One region of the Streptomyces sp. NPDC051020 genome, then DNA from elsewhere that is predicted to be linked to it. Evidence: riboswitches for the same ligand, from Rfam matches in the RefSeq annotation. Region 1 holds a riboswitch; each other region holds the start of a gene.
What was found. A riboswitch is a leader RNA that binds a small molecule or an ion and turns the genes downstream of it on or off. The one in region 1 is predicted to bind thiamine pyrophosphate.

Region 1 (4,689 bases):
ACGGCGGTGACCACGCCGCCCGTGCGGGCGAGGTTGCCGGTCGAGTCCACGGTGTCGTCCGTCACGGCGTCCGTGCGCCACACACGCGCGGAGCCCGTCCGGGAGGTGTCGATCAGCACACGGCGCTGGGTGACGGCGGCCCTCAGGTCGTAGTTGTTGTGGTCGCCGTAGACCGGGATGTCCATGTCGACGTCGATGGGGCAGGACCAGGCGTGCCGCTGTGCGCTGGTACGCCCGCCCGTCCTGGTCGTCACCGTGGTGGCGCCGTGGTCGCGCTGGTGCATCGTCTGCTGCTGCCCGGCCCTGGAGACCGTGTCCGTGTCGGTGTACGCGAATTCCTGCTCGACGGTGGTGGTGATCCGGCCCTTCGAGGTCGGACGTAGCCCTCGGTGATGTCCTTGGCGACGTGCCAGCTGATGCCGTCGTCGTCGGGCTCGGCCGTGCTGGTGCGGAAGACCTCCGCGCCGCCGACGAACACCGCGGCGAGACGGTCGTACTGACGCCCCTTCACGCTGCCCGACCAGTCGAGGACGACCTTGTTCCAGGGGCCCTCGCACCGGGCGGGCGGGCGGGCGGGCGGGGTGAGCGTGGTGGTGTACGGAGATTGCCCACCGGCCCCTTCAGGGGAAGGCCGTTACTGACGTACCGTCGATTTCAGCGGCACGGAGGGATCGGCCGCCCGCACCTCATCGAGCCGCGCCCCCGCCTCGATGAGCTTGCGCCCCTGGGCCAGGTCGCGCGGCCGGCCGACGGCGAGGACGGCGACCAGCACGCCGTCCCGCAGCCAGAGCACCGACCAGGCGGGGCCGTCCGGGTCGCCGCGCCACAGCAGAGTGTCGGCGCCCCCGTGATGGCCCGCGTACTGCACGAACCGGTCGAACTGCTCGGACCAGAAGTACGGCACGGGGTCGTACGTGACCGGCTGCGGTGCCCCGCGGGAGCCGGCGCCGATGATGTTGGCGGCGGCGGCCCGCGGCCCCTGGACTGCGTTGTCCCAGTGGTGGACGAGGAGGCGCGTGCCATATCGCGCGGAGGGGAAGGAGGCGCAGTCCCCGACGGCGTACACATCGGGCAGCGAGGTTCGCAGCGCTTCGTCGGCGGTCACCGATCCGTCCGGTCCGAGCGCGATGCCGGAGCCGGCCAGCCAGGCGGTGGCGGGCCGGGCGCCGATCCCGACGACCACCGCTCCGGCCGCGAGTGCGCGGCCGTCGGCGAGGACCACCCGGCCGGGCTCGATGCGGGCCACCGGGGCACCGGTGAGGAGTTCCGCGCCGCTCTCCCCGTACCAGCGGGCCATCGGAGCGGCGACCTCGGCGGGCAGGACGCCCGCGAGCGGCCGGTCGGCGGCCTCGACAACGGTGACCTCGCAGCCCGCGGCGCGGGCCGCGGTGGCGAACTCCGCGCCGATCCACCCGGCGCCGACGACCACGACGCTGTGCTGCTCACCGAGGACCGGCCGCAGCCGTGCGGCGTCGTCGAGGGTGCGCAGCAGATGGACACCGCGCACACCCTCGGAGCCCGGCAGCTCGACCGGTTCGGCGCCGGTGGCGATGACCAGGACGTCGTACGGGACGGGGCCTGTCGGGGTGTCCAGTTCGTGCGCCTCGGACCGGAGACCGGTCACGTCGCGGCCCAGTTGCAGCTCGATGTCGAGCGCCTCGAAGTCGATGTCGAAGGCGGAGCCCTCAGCCTCGCCGAGCAGCACCGCCTTGGACAGCGGCGGCCGGTCGTAGGGCTGGTGGGGTTCGGCGCCGATCAGGGTGACCGGGCCGGTGAAGCCCTGTTCCCGCAGGGCCACCGCGGTCTGCACACCTGCCATGCCCGCACCGACGATGACGATGCGGCGCTCGGTCCGCCGGTCCGGCTGCTCAGTCTGCTGCTCGCTCACCTGTCCACCTTAAACACCTGACGGTCCGTCAGCTAGACAGCTCCTCGACCACGCTCGTCCCGCTGCCCTCCTGCGACTCCCACTCCCACCGCTCGTCCAGCCGCACGCGGCCGTCGGCGAGGTCGACGACGGTCGAGAGGCAGTGTCCGGAGGATGTCGTTCCGTCCTGCTTCAACTGGACGTACCGGAAGTCGAGTCGATCGGCGGTCCTGGTGCCGACGAGATGGCCCCGGACCACGTCGCCGCCCGCGTACTCGGCCCAGATCCGGCCGTCCTCCTCGTGGTACGTGAAGCGGGTACGGGTGCCCACCTGGCCCGGCGCCTGGTCGGCGACCGGCGAGAGGACGAGTTTGTCGAGCGAACGGGCCATGGTGGCTGCTCCCTTACAGGGTCCGGGGGACGGGGTCAGTGCCGTGACCGGCCATGTTTGCCGGACGGGGCAAAGCCTGCCGGGAGGGGCACTAGGGTGGCCACCGTAAGACACTCGCGGGAGCCCGGACGCACCGGGCTGAGAGGGAGGCTGGGCGGCCTCCGACCGTACGAACCTGATCCGGGTCATGCCGGCGAAGGGAGGGGCTGGACGCCCATGCGTTCTTCCGGGAACACATCCGTATCCGCACAAGGATCCGACGTCCTCGTCATCGGGGGCGGGATCATCGGTCTGGTGACTGCCTGGCGGGCTGCGCAGCGCGGTCTGCGCACCGCGGTCGTCGACCCCGAGCCGGGCGGCGGGGCCGCCCAGGTCGCGGCCGGGATGCTCGCCGCCGTCACCGAACTCCACTACGGCGAGCAGATGCTGCTCGGCCTCAATACCGCGTCCGCCGCGCGCTACCCGGCCTTCGCGGCCGAACTGGAGGCGGCGAGCGGCCAGGACATCGGCTTCCGCGCCTGCGGCACCCTTGCGGTCGCCCTGGACTCCGACGACCGCGCCCATCTGCGGGAGCTGCACGTGCTTCAGCAGCGTTCGGGGCTGGAGTCGGAATGGCTCACCGGCCGTGAGTGCCGTCGGCTGGAGCCCATGCTGGCGCCGGGCGTGCGCGGCGGTCTGCGGGTCGACGGCGACCACCAGGTCGATCCGCGCCGGCTGGCCGCCGCTCTGCTGACGGCCTGCGAACGGGCTGGGGTGGTCTTCCACCGCGACTGGGTGGAACGCCTCGGGGTGGCACGGGACCGGGCCACCGGAGCCGTACTCGCGGCCGGTACGGAGCTGGCCGCCGACCAGGTCGTACTCGCCTCGGGCAGCCTCAGCGGGCGGCTCGCCGGGCTGCCGGACGATGTCGTTCCCCCGGTGCGGCCCGTGAAGGGACAGGTGCTCCGGCTGACCGTGCCCGCCGCTTACGCACCGTTCCTCACCCGCACCGTGCGGGCCGTGGTCCGGGGCAGCCATGTCTATCTCGTCCCGCGCGAGAACGGCGAGCTCGTCGTCGGCGCGACCAGCGAGGAGATGGGCTGGGACACCACCGTCACGGCGGGCGGGGTGTACGAGCTGCTGCGCGACGCCCACGAGCTGGTGCCCGGCATCACCGAACTGCCGCTCACCGAGACCCGAGCCGGCCTTCGCCCCGCGTCCCCCGACAACGCCCCACTGCTCGGCCCCACCGCCGTGCCCGGCCTCCACCTCGCCACCGGCCATCACCGCAACGGCGTACTGCTCACCCCCGTCACAGGTGACGCGATGGCCGAGCTGCTGACCACCGGCGAGCTGCCCGCCGTGGCCCGCCCCTTCGCCCCCGGACGATTCGCACCCGCCGCCGTACCGCCCTCCGCCTCCGTACGTCAGGAGCAGCCCGCATGACCGACTCCCTTCCGCTCACCGTCTCCGTGAACGGCGATCCCCGTTCGATCGCCGCGGGCACCAGCCTGGAGACCCTTGTGGCGACTCTCACGGCGGCGTCCTCCGGGGTCGCCGCGGCCCTCAACGAGACCGTCGTCCCGCGCAGCCGCTGGTCGGCCGCCGCCCTCGCCGACGGCGACCGGATCGAAGTCCTCACCGCGGTCCAGGGAGGCTGACCATGTCCGACGATCTCTTCACCCTCGGCGGCACCACGTTCGGCTCCCGGCTGATCATGGGAACGGGCGGGGCGCCCAGTCTCGACGTGCTCGAACGCTCCCTGACGGCGTCCGGCACCGAGCTGACCACCGTCGCGATGCGCCGCCTCGACCCGACCGTGCAGGGCTCGGTCCTCTCCGTCCTCGAACGCCTCTCGATCCGCGTCCTGCCGAACACGGCGGGCTGCTTCACCGCGGGCGAGGCCGTGCTGACCGCCCGGCTGGCCCGCGAGGCGCTGGGCACCGACTGGATCAAGCTGGAGGTCGTGGCCGACGAGCGGACTCTGCTGCCCGACCCGGTCGAGCTGCTGGACGCCGCGGAGACCCTGGCGGACGACGGGTTCACCGTCCTGCCGTACACCAGCGACGACCCGGTGCTCGCCCGGAAACTGGAGGACGTGGGATGCGCGGCGATCATGCCGCTCGGCTCCCCCATCGGCTCCGGGCTCGGCATCCGCAATCCGCACAACTTCCAGCTGATCGTCGAGCAGGCCCGGGTGCCGGTCATTCTCGACGCGGGCGCCGGGACCGCCTCGGACGCGGCCCTCGCGATGGAGCTGGGGTGCGCGGCGGTGATGCTGGCGTCGGCGGTGACCCGGGCGCAGGAGCCCGAGCTGATGGCGGCGGCGATGCGGCACGCGGTGGACGGCGGACGGCTGGCGTACCGCGCGGGCCGGATCCCGCGTCGCCACTTCGCCGAGGCCTCCTCACCAGTGGAGGGGCGGGCGGTGCTGGACCCGGAGCGGCCGGCG
Region 2 (4,689 bases), on a different contig from region 1:
CAGGTTTGCGGCAGGACCGTGGGGGCGGCCCCCACGGACGGGCCGACCGCCCGTCGCCATGCCTGGGGGTGACTTTTGACCACGGCATCGAGCACCGCTGTTCCGACGTTGATCGGTTCGGTTCAGCGGGCGTTGAGGCTGTTGGAGGCTGTGGGCGCCCATCGGGACGGGGCGCCCGCGAAGCAGCTCGCACGGGAAGCGGGACTGCCTCTTCCTACCGCCTATCACCTGCTGCGCACCCTCACCCATGAGGGCTACCTGCGCCGCGCGAACGGTGTTTTCCTCTTCGGCACCGCCGCAGAGAGGCTTGTCGACGACGGCTGTCTGCAGAATCGTCGCAGCAGAATGACCCAGTCGCTGGCCCGCTGGCGCGACATCATCGGTGCGCCGGTCTACTGCGCCGTCTACCGTGACGGCGAGATCGAACTCATCGCGGTTGCTGACACCCCCGCGGCTCCCGCGGCGGACGAGTGGGCCTCGTTCCGGGAGACCGGGCATGCCCATGCGCTCGGTCAGTGTCTGCTCAGCCAGCTCGACGAGAAGGCCCGTGAGGACCATCTGGACCGTCACCCTGTGCGGCCTCTCACCCGCTATTCGGTGCGGGACCGACCGGCGCTTCTTGAGCGTTTGAGGTCGTTGGAGCGGATGGAACCTGTCATCGAACGACAGGAGTACGCCCTCGGGACGGTCTGCGCGGCCATCCCGATCACGGCCGGATTCACTGCAGCCGCCATGGCGATTTCCATGCCTCTCGAGCAGGAAGATCGATTGCTCCCCGCAGTCGAACGACTACGCGGCGAAGTGGCAAGCCTCTTGCGTTCGTTCGTGTTCTCTATCAGTATCTGAAAAATCACTCCTTGTGATCTGCTATCGCGTGCACCACGATGGCGTCAATAGGGCCATGGGGGATCATTCCTGGCCAGATTCAACTACTGCGGGGTTGGACGATGCGCGAGTCGGTTCAAGCTGAGGTCATGATGAGCTTTCTCGTTTCCGAGGAGCTCTCATTCCGTATCCCGGTGGAACTCCGGTACGAGGTGTGCGATCCGTATGCGATCCGGATGACCTTCCACCTGCCCGGCGACGCCCCCGTCACCTGGGCTTTCGGCCGTGAGCTGCTGCTGGACGGCCTCAACAGCCCCAGCGGCGACGGCGATGTGCACATCAGTCCCACGGAGCCCGAGGGACTCTCCGACGTACACATCCGGCTGCAGGTCGGGACGGATCGCGCCCTGTTCAGGGCCGGTACAGCGCCACTCGTCGCGTTTCTCGACCGCACGGACAAGCTCGTGCCCCTCGGGCAGGAGTGCACGCTGAGTGACTTCGAGGGCAGCCTGGAAGAGGCGCTGGGCCGGATCCTGGCCAAGGAACAGAACGCCGGCTGAGGAAGAACTGCGCGGACGGCCTACCGGCCGATCGAACGCCGTATCTGCCGAACGGGTGATATGTGCTCCGCGTCGAGGTGCTCAATGCCTCGCCCTGCGACGCCGGCCCCTCCCGCCCCGTACGGGTGCCGAAGCTCCTGCTTCCGCGCCGAGCCCTGTGCGGTCCGCGGAGACCACCAGCGCCGCGAGCACCGTCGTCACCGGAACCGAGGCGACCAGTCCGATCGAGCCGACCAGCGTCCGGACGATCTCCTCCGCCACGAGCTCGCTGTTGGCCACCGTCCCCACGCTGCTCTGCGCGATCGAGAACAGCAGCAGCAGGGGAAGCGCGGCGCCTGCGTAGGCGAGCACCAGCGTATTGACCACCGAGGCGATATGGTCGCGACCGATCCTGATCCCTGCGCGGTACAGCTTTCGCGCACCCATGGTCGGGTCCGCCTGGTGCAGCTCCCAGACCGCCGACGTCTGGGTGACCGTCACGTCGTCGAGCACACCGAGCGAACCGATGATGACGCCGGCCAGCAGCAGGCCGCTCATGTCGATGTGGGGGTAGAGGCCGTGGATCAGACCGGTGCTGTCGTCGGTGTTCCCCGTCAGGCTCGCCCAGCCGATGAAGAGCGAACCGAGCAGCCCGATCAGCAGCAGTGAGATCAGGGTGCCGATGACCGCGACCGAGGTGCGTGCGGTCAGGCCATGGCACATGTAGAGCGCGATGAGCATGATCGCGCTGGCCCCGACGACCGCGACGAGCAGCGGATTCGACCCCTGAAGGATCGCGGGGAGGATGAACAGGGTCAGTACGGCGAACGACACCGCGAGCGCGACCAGCGCCATCAACCCGCGCATTCTGCCGACGACGACCACTGCGAGAGCGAAGATCCCGGCCAGCAGCGCCATCGGGAACTTCCGGTTCACATCCGTCACGGAGTACTGCAGGTCATGGGGCGCGTCGGGGGCGTACGCCACAACCACGCCCTGCCCCTCGCGCAACTGCCGAGGGGCGTCGGGCTGAATGATCTCGACGAACGTGCGCCCCTTGTCGTGCCCGGCCGTCACCTCGACCGTGGCCTTCTCGCACAGCCCCGGTTCCTGACCGGTGCCCGCGTCCTTTGATGGCGTCGTGGTGCCGCCCGTGACCGGCGTCTGCGCGGCATTCACGTCCTTGCAGTCGACCTTGTCGACGTTCACCACCTTGCCCTGCTGGGTCTGCCGGTCGAAACCGACACCGGTGCGCTCGTGCGCGGGCGCACCGCCCGGCCAGAGAACCACCAGGCCGACAACGACCGCGGTGGCGAACGGGATCAGCACGCCCGCGATGACCTTGCGCAGATGTGCGGAGACCGGCGCAGCAGGGCCGTGGCTGTGCGAATGCCCGTGCTGATGGTCCTGCGATCCGGGGGCGCTCTTAAGGGATGTCACCGGGCGATCATCGCAAGAAGGAACAGGCCCTCTGTCCAGCACGCCGGAACAGGCGCTAGCGTGGTGGCACCTTTGCACACGCGGGAGCTCGGAGCACCGGGCTGAGAGGGCGCTGATATCCGTACATCCGTACGGGACAGGCTGCGCCGACCGCCGAACCTGTTACCGGGTAATGCCGGCGTAGGGAGTAGGTCTCATGACCACATCGGACGCACGCACGCCTGCCTCGAACCAGAGCGACGAGGCCGGCACGTCCATCGGCTGGCACAAGGGATACGTCCAGGGCTCCCGCCCGGACCTCCAGGTGCCGGTCCGAAAGGTGCACCTCACCAACGGCAAGGACGTGACGCTGTACGACACGTCGGGGCCGTACACCGATCCCGCCACCGAAACCGACGTACGGCGCGGTCTCGCACCCCTGCGGGAGAACTGGATCACCGCCCGCGGCGACACCGAGGAGTACGTGGGCCGCCCCGTCCGCCCCGAGGACGACGGGCTGGGGCACACCTCGCCGCGCGGACTGCGTAACCTCGACGCCGTCTTCCCCGGCCGTCCGCGCCGTCCGCGCCGCAGCCGCGACGGGCAGCCCGTCACCCAGCTCACGTACGCCCGCCGGGGCGAGATCACCCCGGAGATGGAGTACGTGGCGATCCGGGAGAATGTCGAACCCGAGGTCGTACGCGAGGAGATCGCGGCCGGCCGGGCGGTCCTGCCGGCCAACGTCAACCACCCGGAGACCGAGCCGATGATCATCGGCAAGCGGTTCCTGGTGAAGGTCAACGCCAACATCGGCAACTCCGCGGTCACTTCCTCCATCGAGGAGGAGGTCGAGAAGATGACCTGGGCGACGCGGTGGGGCGCCGACACGGTCATGGATCTCTCCACCGGCCGCAACATTCACACCACCCGCGAGTGGGTACTGCGTAACTCCCCCGTGCCGATCGGCACCGTGCCCCTCTACCAGGCCCTCGAAAAGGTCGACGGCAGGGCGGAGGAGCTGACCTGGGAGATCTACAAGGACACTGTGATCGAGCAGGCCGAGCAGGGCGTCGACTACATGACGGTCCACGCCGGCGTGCGGCTGCCGTATGTCCCGCTCACCGCCCGGCGCAAGACCGGGATCGTCTCCCGCGGTGGGTCGATCATGGCCGCGTGGTGCCTGGCTCACCACAAGGAATCGTTCCTGTACGAGAACTTCGAGGAGCTCTGCGAGATCCTCGCGACGTACGACGTGACGTACTCGCTGGGCGACGGACTGCGCCCCGGCTCGATCGCCGACGCCAACGACGAGGCGCAGTTCGCCGAACTGCGTACGCTGGGCGAGCTCAACTCGGTCGCCAAGCGGTTCGGCGTCCAGACCATGATCGAGGGCCCGGGCCATGTCCCGATGCACAAGATCAAGGAGAACATCGACCTCCAGCAGGAGATCTGCGAGGAGGCGCCGTTCTACACGCTCGGCCCGCTGACCACCGATATCGCCCCGGCGTATGACCACATCACCTCGGGCATCGGCGCGGCGATGATCGCCTGGTGGGGGACGGCGATGCTCTGTTACGTCACGCCCAAGGAGCACCTGGGCCTGCCCAACCGGGACGACGTGAAGACGGGCGTCATCACCTACAAGATCGCGGCCCACGCTGCGGACCTCGCCAAGGGGCATCCAGGGGCGCGGGACTGGGACGACGCACTGTCGGACGCGCGGTTCGAGTTCCGCTGGGAGGACCAGTTCAACCTGGCACTCGACCCGGACACGGCACGGGAGTTCCACGACGAGACGCTGCCGGCCGAGCCGGCGAAGACGGCCCACTTCTGCTCGATGTGCGGCCCGAAGTTCTGCTCGATGAAGATCAGCCGAAGCATCTCGGAGCAGTTCGGCGGCGACGGG
Region 3 (4,689 bases), on a different contig from region 1:
GCAAGCACAAGCTCGCGCCGCGGATCAGCCCCGGAAAGACCCGCGAGGGACTGTTCGGGGCCGTCGCCTTCGCGATGGTCGCCGGTGCGTTGTGCATGCAGTTCCTGATCGACGACGGCACCTGGTGGCAGGGGCTGCTGCTCGGCCTGGCCGTCGCTGCCAGCGCCACCCTGGGTGACCTGGGCGAGTCCATGATCAAGCGGGATCTCGGGATCAAGGACATGGGCACGCTGCTCCCCGGTCACGGCGGGATCATGGACCGACTGGACTCGCTGCTGCCGACCGCTCCGGTGGTCTGGCTCCTGCTGGTGCTTTTCGTCGGCTCCAGCTGAAAGGCCGGGGCCACCCCCAGCCTGACCTGCGTTTTTATCAGTGAGGGTCCGTTGTCCACAGGACGGCGGGCCCTCACTCATCTGTCTGAGCGATGGTCCCGCTCTCGCCAGGCGCCGGCCTTCACGAGGGCAGTGGGCTGCTGTGCGCACCACGTGCGTGTCGTGCGATCGGTCACGGTCCGCCGGCGCGGCCGGGCCGTCTGTGGGCCGTCGGTGGCCGCCGATGGCGACAGGCAAGGAGCGCCGTCGACCGGGCGCGGTCGTACCCTGTCCCGCCTGAGCCGGCGACGACCGTGGGCACCACGGCGTGTCTGCGACACTGGATGAACCATGCCTAAGCCCGGAGAACTCACTTTCGTCGCGCCCCGCGGAGCCAAGAAGCCGCCGCGGCACCTCGCCGACCTCACGCCCGCCGAGCGCAAGGAAGCCGTCGCCGCGATCGGCGAGAAGCCGTTCCGCGCGCAGCAGCTGTCGCAGCACTACTTCGCGCGGTACACGCACGACCCGGCCGAGTGGACCAACATCCCGGCCGGTTCACGGGACAAGCTCGCCGAGGCGATGTTCCCCGACCTGATGTCCGTGGTCCGGCACATCAGCTGCGACGACGACACCACCCGTAAGACGCTGTGGAAGCTGCACGACGGGACGCTGGTCGAGTCCGTCCTGATGCGCTACCCGGAGCGGGTGACGATGTGCATCTCGTCGCAGGCCGGATGCGGGATGAACTGCCCGTTCTGCGCGACGGGGCAGGCCGGTCTGGACCGCAATCTGTCGACCGCCGAGATCGTCCACCAGATCGTGGACGGCATGCGTGCGCTGCGTGATGGGGAGGTTCCGGGCGGACCTGCGCGGCTCTCCAACATCGTCTTCATGGGCATGGGTGAGCCGCTCGCCAACTACAAGAGGGTGGTCGGCGCGATTCGCCGGCTGACCGACCCGGAGCCGGACGGTCTCGGTCTTTCGCAGCGCGGCATCACCGTCTCCACCGTGGGCCTGGTGCCGGCCATGCTGCGCTTCGCCGACGAGGGCTTCAAGTGCCGTCTCGCCGTCTCGCTGCACGCGCCGGACGACGAGTTGCGGGACACGCTCGTGCCGGTGAACACGCGCTGGAAGGTACGCGAGGTGCTGGACGCGGCGTGGGAGTACGCGGAGAAGTCCGGCCGCCGGATCTCCATCGAGTACGCGCTGATCCGCGACATCAACGACCAGGCCTGGCGCGGTGACCTGCTCGGCCGGCTCCTCAAGGGCAAGCGCGTTCATGTCAACCTGATCCCGCTCAACCCGACACCGGGCTCGAAGTGGACCGCTTCCCGGCCCGAGGACGAGAAGGCGTTCGTCGACGCGATCGCCTCCCACGGAGTGCCCGTGACCGTGCGGGACACCCGCGGCCAGGAGATCGACGGGGCCTGCGGACAGCTGGCGGCATCCGAGCGCTGAGGCCGAAGGGGCCCGTGTAACCTGGGCCCGAAATCAACTTCATATTCCGACAGGGGAGCGCCACAGCGCTGAGAGTGCGGCACCGAGGACAGGTTGGCCGCAGACCCTCTGAACCTCGCCCGGGTCATTCCGGGTAGGAAGTTCGGTCATCAACTCATGCTGTTGCGCCCTGCCCGCTTCTCCAGGGGCAGGGCCGCGTCTCTTCCTGGTCAAACCCAGGAGGAATTCATAATGAGCACCACCCGCACCACGCGTGGGACCAAGCAGCTCGCGGCGACGGCCCTCGCCGCCGCGCTCGGCGTCACGACACTTGCCGGCTGCGGCAGTTCCGACGACTCGGCATCAGGAGCCGGTGACACGAAGGGCTCCGGCTCCAAGACCGTGACGCTTGTCAGTCACGACTCGTTCAACGCCTCCAAGGACGTGCTGAAGGCGTTCACGAAGGAGACCGGCTACACGGTCAAGGTGCTGAAGAGCGGTGACGCAGGCACTGCGCTCAACCAGGAGATCCTGACCAAGGGTTCCCCGCGCGGCGATGTGTTCTTCGGCGTCGACAACACGCTGCTCTCCCGCGCCCTCGACAACGGACTGTTCACCCCGTACGAGGCGAAGGGCATCGACCGGGTCGCGGCCGATGCCCAACTGGACGCGGCCAAGCACCGGGTCACTCCGATCGACACCGGCGACATCTGCATCAACTACGACAAGAAGTACTTCGCCGACAAGAAGCTCGCGCCGCCGAAGACCTTCGACGACTTGGCGAAGCCCGCGTACAAGAACCTTCTCGTCACCGAGAACGCCGCAACCTCGTCGCCCGGTCTCGGCTTCCTTCTCGGTACCGTCGCCACCTACGGCGAGAGCGGATACCAGGACTACTGGAAGAAGCTGAAGAGCAATGGCGTGAAGGTGGTCGACGGCTGGGAGCAGGCGTACAACGAGGAGTTCTCCGGGTCCGCGGGCGGCAAGAAGGCCAATGCGGACCGGCCGCTCGTCGTCTCGTACGCCTCCAGTCCGCCGGTCGAGGTGCTCTACGCGAAGCCGCGGCCGAGCGAGGCTCCGACCGGGGTCGCGACCGGGACGTGCTTCCGTCAGATCGAGTTCGCCGGTCTGCTGAACGGCGCGAAGAACGAGGCGGGCGGCAAGGCGCTGCTGGACTTCCTGATCGGCAAGAAGTTCCAGGAGGACATGCCGCTCAACATGTTCGTGAGCCCGGTCACCAAGGACGCGAAGCTGCCGGAGCTCTTCACGGAGTTCGGCGCCACGGTCGACAGGCCCACCACCGTGGCCCCGGCCGCCATCGCCAAGAACCGTGAGCAGTGGGTCCAGTCGTGGTCCTCGCTCGTAGTGAAGTAGCGAAGAGTCCCGTACGCGGTCCGGGCGCGGGCGGGAAGGGTGCGCGCGCCCGGTCCAGGCTCGCGGATCCCCGTCGCGCGGGGGCGTGGCGGGGGAGTGCGGTGCGGCTCGGTCTGATGGCCGTGCCCGCCACGTTCTTCGCGCTGTTCTTCGCCTACCCCGTCGTCGCGATCGTCGGCCGCGGGCTGAAGGCCGACGGCGCCTGGCAGTTCGGCCGGATCGGCGAGGTGCTGACCCGGCCGGACATCCTCGACGTCCTCTGGTTCACCACCTGGCAGGCCCTCGCGTCGACCGCGCTGACCCTGTTGGTCGCGCTGCCCGGCGCGTATGTCTTCGCCCGCTTCGCCTTCCCCGGCAAGCAGGTGCTGCGGGCGGTCGTCACCGTGCCGTTCGTCCTGCCGACCGTCGTCGTGGGGACGGCCTTCCTGGCGCTGCTGGGGCGCGGCGGTTTCCTCGACGAACTGGCGGGCGTGCGTCTCGACACCACGGTGTGGGCGATCCTGATCGCCCATGTCTTCTTCAACTACGCGGTCGTCGTGCGGACCGTCGGCGGACTGTGGTCGCAGCTCGACCCGCGGCAGGAGGAGGCCGCCCGGGTGCTGGGCGCCGGGCGGTTCGCGGCGTGGCGGCGGGTCACTCTGCCGGCCCTCGCGCCCGCGGTGGCCGCCGCCGGGCTGATGGTCTTCCTCTTCACGTTCACCTCCTTCGGGGTTGTGCAGATCCTCGGCGGTCCGGGCTACTCCACGCTGGAGGTCGAGGTCTACCGGCAGACCGCCCAGCTCCTCGACCTTCCGACGGCCGCCGTGCTGACACTGGTTCAGTTCGCCGCGGTCGGCGTGATCCTGGCCGTGCACGCGTGGGCCGTGCGGCGCGGGGAAATGGCGCTGAAGCTGGTCGATCCGGCGCAGACCTCCCGCAGGCCGCGCGGCACCGGGCAGTGGGCGCTGCTCGGCGGGGTCCTGCTGACGGTCCTGGTGCTGATCCTGCTGCCGCTCGGTGTGCTCGTGGAACGTTCGCTGGACACCCCCGGCGGCTTCGGCTTCGGCTACTACCGCGCCCTGCAGTCCGCGGAGGCGAGCGGCAGCACGTTCCTGGTCGCACCCCTCGAAGCGATCGGGAACTCACTGCAGTACGCGCTGGTCGCGACTGTGATCGCGCTGATCGTCGGCGGGCTCGCGGCGGCCGCGCTGACGCTCCGCCGGCCTCGAACAGACTCGGCCGGGGGGACCCCCTTGGCCGGGCGGCTGGTCCGGGGTTTCGACGCGCTGCTGATGCTGCCTCTCGGGGTGTCCGCCGTCACCGTCGGCTTCGGTTTTCTGATCACGCTGGACAGGCCCCCGCTGGACCTGCGGACATCGTGGATCCTGGTGCCCCTCGCCCAGGCGCTGGTCGGCGTTCCCTTTGTCGTACGGACGATGCTGCCGGTCCTGCGGGCGGTGGACGGGCGGCTCCGGGAGGCGGCGGCGGTGCTCGGGGCGTCGCCGCTGCGGGCCTGGCGCGAGGTCGATCTGCCGCTGGTGCGAAGAGCGGTGCTGGTCGCGGCGGGCTTCGCGTTCGCCGTGTCGCT

Region 2: another riboswitch for thiamine pyrophosphate. It lies ahead of thiC (phosphomethylpyrimidine synthase ThiC); the one in region 1 lies ahead of thiO (glycine oxidase ThiO).
Region 3: another riboswitch for thiamine pyrophosphate. It lies ahead of AB0N06_RS11275 (thiamine ABC transporter substrate-binding protein); the one in region 1 lies ahead of thiO (glycine oxidase ThiO).

The regions. Positions count from the first base shown of each region.
Region 1 covers NZ_JBFBCG010000022.1:47,562-52,250, forward strand. The annotation lists gene AB0N06_RS14560 (hypothetical protein) at 1-284, opposite strand, end outside; partial or broken gene AB0N06_RS14565 (peptide-N4-asparagine amidase) at 389-544, opposite strand; gene AB0N06_RS14570 (FAD-dependent oxidoreductase) at 635-1,888, opposite strand; gene AB0N06_RS14575 (hypothetical protein) at 1,917-2,258, opposite strand; TPP riboswitch at 2,365-2,477, shown strand; gene thiO (glycine oxidase ThiO) at 2,475-3,683, shown strand; gene thiS (sulfur carrier protein ThiS) at 3,680-3,898, shown strand; gene AB0N06_RS14590 (thiazole synthase) at 3,901-4,689, shown strand, end outside.
Region 2 covers NZ_JBFBCG010000004.1:47,705-52,393, forward strand. The annotation lists gene AB0N06_RS03555 (helix-turn-helix domain-containing protein) at 76-846, shown strand; gene AB0N06_RS03560 (SsgA family sporulation/cell division regulator) at 948-1,385, shown strand; gene AB0N06_RS03565 (YibE/F family protein) at 1,467-2,804, opposite strand; TPP riboswitch at 2,875-3,008, shown strand; gene thiC (phosphomethylpyrimidine synthase ThiC) at 3,001-4,689, shown strand, end outside.
Region 3 covers NZ_JBFBCG010000015.1:79,487-84,175, forward strand. The annotation lists gene AB0N06_RS11265 (phosphatidate cytidylyltransferase) at 1-332, shown strand, start outside; gene rlmN (23S rRNA (adenine(2503)-C(2))-methyltransferase RlmN) at 663-1,769, shown strand; TPP riboswitch at 1,811-1,927, shown strand; gene AB0N06_RS11275 (thiamine ABC transporter substrate-binding protein) at 2,001-3,122, shown strand; gene AB0N06_RS11280 (iron ABC transporter permease) at 3,239-4,689, shown strand, end outside.